Regions from separate parts of the Lactobacillus sp. ESL0263 genome, predicted to be linked through region 2. Evidence: predicted binding sites of a transcription regulator. Region 2 holds the regulator's gene; the other holds the start of a gene.
The links. The regulator HrcA, encoded in region 2, represses chaperone genes, less so after heat shock. The targets are predictions, from matches to a motif close to TTAGCACTCNNNNNNNNNGAGTGCTAA.
Positions count from the first base shown of each region.

Region 1: the regulator HrcA is predicted to act here: its motif matches at 1,418-1,444, upstream of F5ESL0263_RS02645 (ATP-dependent Clp protease ATP-binding subunit).

Region 1 covers NZ_REHL01000004.1:135,213-138,776, forward strand. Annotated here, with positions in the region: gene F5ESL0263_RS02645 (ATP-dependent Clp protease ATP-binding subunit) at 1-1,378, opposite strand, end outside; gene F5ESL0263_RS02650 (hypothetical protein) at 1,558-1,740, shown strand; gene F5ESL0263_RS02655 (phosphocarrier protein HPr) at 1,853-2,119, shown strand; gene ptsP (phosphoenolpyruvate--protein phosphotransferase) at 2,119-3,564, shown strand, end outside.
Region 2 covers NZ_REHL01000004.1:620,609-624,172, reverse strand. Annotated here, with positions in the region: gene truB (tRNA pseudouridine(55) synthase TruB) at 1-95, shown strand, start outside; gene ribF (riboflavin biosynthesis protein RibF) at 116-1,048, shown strand; gene hrcA (heat-inducible transcriptional repressor HrcA) at 1,185-2,234, shown strand; gene grpE (nucleotide exchange factor GrpE) at 2,247-2,828, shown strand; gene dnaK (molecular chaperone DnaK) at 2,847-3,564, shown strand, end outside.

The DNA of each region.
Region 1 (3,564 bases), 490 kb from region 2:
TTGGTCGTCCGGATTCGTTGAAACCAATCCGGTTACGACGAATAGCACGTGCTACCTTGTCGACAGCCTTATCCTGACCAATTACATGTTCTTTTAAGTTAGAAGCCAAGTTTTGCAGTTGATTTTCTTCTTGTTTTTGTAAGTCACCAACTGGGATACCAGTTTTTTCTTCAACAATCTTATTCATAATCTTGCTGGTAATAACTGGTGATTTATCAGGATCAACCTTTTGGTCTTTTACCTTATTATATTTTTCAATTTGATCACGATAGTAAGCAGCTTTTTCGTAGTCTTCATTTTGCAATGATTCCTGCTTTAATTTTTCAGCTGCTGCAATTCTTTCCTGCAGTTTTTCTTTATCAACGTAAGGGATGGTTAAGTTCATTCTTGAACCAGCTTCATCGAGCAAGTCAATGGCCTTATCAGGTAAGAAACGATCTTGAATATAGCGCTCAGATAATTCAGCTGCAGATTTGATTGCATCATCAGTGTAGTGAACGTGATGATAGTCTTCGTAACGTTTCTGAATACCTTTTAGAATTTGAATAGTTTCTGCAACTGATGGTTCTTTAACATCAACTGGTTGGAAACGACGTGACAAAGCAGAGTCTTTTTCAATTTCACGATATTCGTTCAAGGTAGTTGCACCGACTAGTTGCAAGTCACCACGGGCAAGAGCAGGCTTAATGATGTTACCAGCATCCATGCCGCCTTCAGCATTTCCGGCGCCAACTATTTCATGAATTTCATCAATAAACAAGATGATGTCGTCATGATCTTGCAGTTCCTTGATCAATTGTTGCATCCGTTGCTCGAATTGGCCACGGATTCCTGTTCCTTGAACAAGAGAAACAACATTTAATGAAATAATTCGTTTATCTTGTAATTTTGCAGGTACTGAACCATCAACTATTTGTTGTGCCAATCCTTCGACAACCGCAGTTTTACCAACTCCGGCTTCACCAATTAAGACAGGATTGTTTTTGGTTCTTCTATTTAAAATTTCGATGACACGTGCAATCTCTTTATCACGACCAATAACAGGGTCGATTTTGCCTTTTTTAGCAAGAGCAGTTAAATCTGTACCGTATTGATCGAGTAGTGAACGGCCTCCACCACCATTATTAGGATTACCATTGTTCATTCCAGGGTTTCCTGGGTTATTAGGGTTGCCGTTCATTGCATTTTCATTATTAAAATTAAAGAGATCGTTAAAGTCGCCAAAGAAACCGTTGTTGTCGTTACTCATGTTAATATTTCCTTGTTGTTTAAGTTCTTGATAACATTGTCCACATAAATTGATTTCGCGGCTTTCTCCATTTACCTTCGCAAAAAGATGAATAGAGGCAGGTCGTTTTTGACAGTTTTGACAGAGCATTACATTACCGCCTTTCTTTTCAATGACTAAATTATATAATTAGCACTCTCAATAATCAAGTGCTAAAACTCGGAATGATATACATTATTATCTATTGAATCCAAATATGCTAAAATAATCACTTGTAAAAGCAAAAATGCTTAATTTTTAGTGTATGTTTTAGAAAAACGGTGGTATATTTGGATTATCAAAAAATTTTAGAGCAGTTAGCAAGTGGTGAATTAGATCATTATGAAGTTGAACCTAAAGATGCATTTGCGTTTCAGGCTGCTTTGAGATCTTTTGGCAAAAGGCAGAACATAACTGGGAAGGCCCTACGTGGTGGAAAAATAGTTTACAAGCAATCAACGACGGAACTTTGATGATGTAAACTGTTACATTTATGTTGTCTAATTCACAAAAAAATGATAGTCTAAGTAAGCGAATAGGTAGTTACTACCGGTTTGATTTTTCAATTCAAAGGAGATATTTATAATGGAAAAACGCGATTTTCATGTTATTGCAGAAACAGGTATTCATGCTCGTCCAGCAACTTTGTTAGTACAAGCTGCTTCAAAGTTTGGTTCAGACATCAACTTGGAATACAATGGCAAATCAGTTAACTTGAAGTCAATCATGGGTGTTATGTCACTCGGTGTTGGTAAGAATGCTGACGTTACAATTAGTGCTGATGGTGATGATGAAAAAGATGCAATCAACGCTATTTCAGAAACAATGAAAAAAGAAGGATTAGCTGAATAATGACCAAGACATTAAAAGGAATTGCTGCTAGTGATGGTATTGCTGTAGCACCAGCCTATCTCTTGGTCGAACCAGATCTTTCTTTCACGAAAACAACTGTTTCAGATGTTGACAGTGAATTAACTCGTTACCATGAAGCTATTTCAGTATCAACTGAAGAAGTTGAAAAAATTCGTGATAGTGCCAAAAAGAGTTTAGGTGAAGAAGAAGCTCAAGTTTTTGAAGCTCACTTGATGATTTTGAATGACCCTGAATTTACAGGTGCAATTGAAAATGAAATCAAAGAGCAAAAAATTAACAGTGAAGCTGCACTTGATGAAACCGCTCAAAAGTTCATTACAATTTTTGAAGGCATGACAGATAACGAATATATGCAACAACGTGCTGCTGATGTTCGCGATGTTTCAAAACGAATCATGGCTCACTTGTTAGGTAAGGAATTACCTAATCCAGCTTCAATTGATCATGAAGTTGTTGTTGTTGCTCATGACCTTACTCCAAGTGACACTGCTCAATTAAACAAGAAATTTGTTAAGGGCTTTGTTACTGATATCGGTGGTCGTACTGCCCACTCAGCAATCATGGCTCGTTCACTTGAATTGCCTGCTGTTGTTGGTACAGATTCAATTACTAAAGACGTTGAAAACGGTCAAACATTAGTTGTTGACGGTTTGAACGGTGATGCAGTAATTGAGCCAACTGATGAACAAGTTGCTGATTACAAAGTTAAGAGTGAAGCATTCCTAAAGCAAAAGGCTGAATGGAAGAAACTCAAGAACGAACCTTCTGTAACTGCTGATGGTAAGCAATTCATTATTGCAGCTAACATTGGTACACCAAATGATATGGAAGGCGTTAATGAGAACGGCGCTGAAGCTATTGGTTTGTATAGAACTGAATTCTTGTACATGGATTCCAAGGACTTCCCAAGTGAAGAAGACCAATTCGAAGCTTATAAAGAAGTTATCGAAGGAATGAATGGCAAGCAAGTTGTCATTAGAACAATGGATATCGGTGGTGACAAGCACTTAGACTACTGGGATCTTCCAGAAGAGATGAACCCATTCTTAGGTGTTCGTGCTATCAGATTGTCATTGCAAAATGAAGAAATCTTCCGTACACAATTACGTGCGCTTTTACGTGCATCAGCATTCGGTAAGTTGGGCATCATGTTCCCAATGATCGGTACTTTGGGTGAATTGCGTAAGGCTAAGGCAATTTTGGCTGAAGAAAAAGATAAGTTAGTTAAAAGCGGTGTTAAGGTTGGCGAAGACTTACAAGTTGGAATGATGATTGAAGTTCCTGCTGCTGCAGTTATTGCTGACCAATTCGCTAAAGAAGTTGACTTCTTCTCAATCGGTACCAATGACTTAATCCAATACACAATGGCAGCTGACCGTGGTAATGATAATGTTTCATACCTATACCAACCAGCTAGCCCTTCA
Region 2 (3,564 bases):
AAGTTGCGTTAAGGTACAATAATAGAATTAAAGCAATATACGAAAAGGATGACCTTATGTATCATCCGTTTTTAATGTTATTACAAAACCAATAGAATGAAATGAAGGCTTTATTGTGCAGATTATCCAGTTAACTTATCCAATTAAGGAAAAAATTTTTTCTACTAAGATCGTACTTTCTTTGGGCTTTTTTGATGGTGTACATCGTGGTCATCAACATTTAATTAGAACTGCCAGAGAAAAAGCAACAGAGAAAAAGCTTCCTCTTGCAGTGATGACATTTGACCATCATCCAAAGTCAGTTTATCAAAAAGCAGATGTTAGCTATATTGATAGCATAGACGAAAAAGCACACAAGATGGAAAAACTGAATGTTGATTATCTTTTGGTAATGCATTTTAGTGATGCTTTTGGTAAGTTAAATCCTCAACAATTTGTTGACGAAATTATTATAAAACTTAACACAGATACAGTCGTTGCTGGATTTGATTATACATATGGTCCAAAAGACGTAGCAAATATGAAAAATTTTCCTAAGTTTGCTAAAGGAAGGTTTGATATCGTCAATGTGCCGCAGCAATCATATGATGGCCAAAAAATTGGTTCTACTGAAATAAAAAAAGCCATTGTTAATGGAGACATGGAACTAGCTAGCGAACTTCTCGGCTGTCCATATATGATGTCTGGAAAAATTGGTCATGGATTGCGCAACGGTCATAAACTAGGTTTTCCAACTGTAAATTTGGTATGGCAAGATAGTAAGGTAATTCCAAAAATTGGTGTTTATGCCACAAAAACAAAGATTGATGGACATTGGTATGATTCAATGACTAGTGTTGGATACAATGTAACTATCGGCGATGGAAAAAAAGTTTTAATTGAATCAAATTTATTTGGCTTTGATGAAGAAGCCTATGGCAAAAAAGTGGCTATCAAATGGTACAAGTATACACGTGGTGAGATTAAATTTGCTAATTTGGATGATTTAAAGAAACAAATGGAAGCAGACGAGACCGAAATTAAGGCTTATTTTGCTCAGCAAAGTTAATTTTAGTTAAACAGTAATTCAAGTTAAAATTAATTGCGAAAAAATTAGCACTCAACTTGACATTCTGCTAAAAGCTAGTATCATAATAATTGTTAGCACCAAAAAAGTATGAGTGCTAAAAGTGAGGGCGATATTTATGTTGACCGAACGTCAAGAATTAATTTTAAAAACAATTATTAATGATTTTACTCAGACGCATGATCCTGTTGGCTCAAAAACAGTGATGAATCAGTTACCGATGAAAGTCTCAAGTGCGACAATTCGAAATGAAATGGCTGCGCTTGAAGATAAGGGTCTTCTTGAAAAAACACATCTTTCAAGTGGACGAATTCCGTCGATGGACGGTTATCGGTACTATTTAGACAACTTGCTTGAGCCACTTAAGATACCATCCTCTGTTTACAAGAGAATTGTTAGTCAACTTGATCAACCATTTCATCAAGTTAATGAAATTGTTCAAGAAGCAGCAAAGATTTTATCTGATTTGACTAATTACACAGCTTTTGCAGAAGGGCCAGAAAACAATGATATCACAATAACTGGTTTTAGAATTGTCTCTTTAATTAATAGACAAGTGATGGCAATTTTAGTTACTAGTGATGGTGATGTTCACAACCAAGTTTATAACTTGCCACGTAACATCAGTGGTGATGAAATTGAAAAAGCAGTCCGAATGATTAACGATGAGTTAATTGGCAAAACGCTAAATGAGGTTACATCATCTTTGCTTAATCGAACTTTGGGTAAGAAGCTTGCTAATTCTCATGCAAGTGACTTACTTGAGTTGGTTGAAGACGTCATTAAAGATGCTACAAGTGAGCAAATGTATGTTGATGGTCAGATTAATTTACTTAATAATACTTCTTTGGATGATGTCTCAAGTTTACGCTCTGTTTATGAGTTAATTGATCACAATGATTTGATTTCAGATATGGTTGATCAATGTATGAACTCAGACAGTGGTAAGTATCCAATTCGTGTTAGTTTGGGTTCAGATTTGCCAAGTGATTTACTTAAGGACTATAGCCTGCTCACTGCGGAATATAGTGTTGGTTCACATGGTAAAGGCGTAATTGCTTTACTTGGTCCTAACAATATGCCATATTCGCAAGTAATTGGTCTTTTGGAATATTTTAGAAATGAACTTGCTAAGAAACTACTTGAGTATTATGGTAGATTCAAATAAAGGAGGTTAGCCGTGAGTAAAGAAAAATATGCTAGTGAAAAAGATCTAAACAAAGATCAAATTAAAGCTGAAGAAAAAAAGTCTGATACAAAGGCTAATACTACAGATAAAAGTAAGAAACCTGAGACTTCAAAAAAGCTTGAAACAGAATTAGCAAAAATAAAAGAAGAACAAAAAGAACTAGAAGACAAGTACCTTCGTAGTCAAGCGGAAATGCAGAATATGCAAAATCGCTACAACAATGAACGTGCCCAATTGATTAAGTATGAATCACAATCCTTAGCTAAAGATATTTTACCAGCGATGGATAATTTAGAAAGAGCATTGGAAACCAAGGTAGATGATGAGGCTTCGCGTCAACTTAAAAAGGGTGTTCAAATGACTTTGGATGCGCTTGTTAAAGCCATGAAGGATCATGGAATTAGTGAAATTGATGCTGAAAAAGCACAGTTTGATCCGAACTTACATCAAGCAGTTCAGACTGTTGCAGCTGAATCTGATGATCAAAAAGATCACGTCGTTCAGGTTCTACAAAAGGGATATTTATATAAAGATCGCACATTAAGACCAGCAATGGTTGTTGTTGCTCAATAATTGAAAGGATGATTATTAATGTCAAAAGTTATCGGTATTGACTTAGGAACTACTAACTCAGCAGTTGCAGTTCTTGAAGGAAAAGAACCTAAGATAATTACTAACCCAGAAGGTAACCGTACTACTCCATCTGTTGTTGCTTTTAAAGATGGTGAAATTCAAGTTGGTGAAGTTGCTAAGAGACAAGCAATTACCAACCCAAACACAATTTCATCAATCAAGCGCCACATGGGTGAAGCTGACTACAAAGTTAAAATTGGTGATAAGGCTTATACTCCTCAAGAAATTTCAGCAATGATTTTGCAATACATTAAGAAGTTTGCTGAAGACTACTTAGGTGAAAAGGTTACTGAAGCTGTTATTACAGTTCCTGCATACTTCAATGATGCTCAACGTCAAGCAACTAAGGATGCTGGTAAAATTGCTGGTTTAGATGTTAAGAGAATCATCAACGAGCCTACTGCTTCTTCACTTGCTTATGGTCTTGATAAAGATGCAGAAGATGAAAAAGTTTTAGTATACGACCTTGGTGGTGGTACTTTCGATGTTTCAGTTTTGCAATTGGGTGATGGCGTCTTCCAAGTATTGTCAACAAACGGTGATACTAACCTTGGTGGTGACGACTTTGATAACAAGATTATCGATTGGCTAGTTCAAAACTTTAAGGATGAAAATGGTATTGATCTTTCTAAAGATAAGATGGCTTTGCAACGTCTAAAGGATGCTGCTGAAAAAG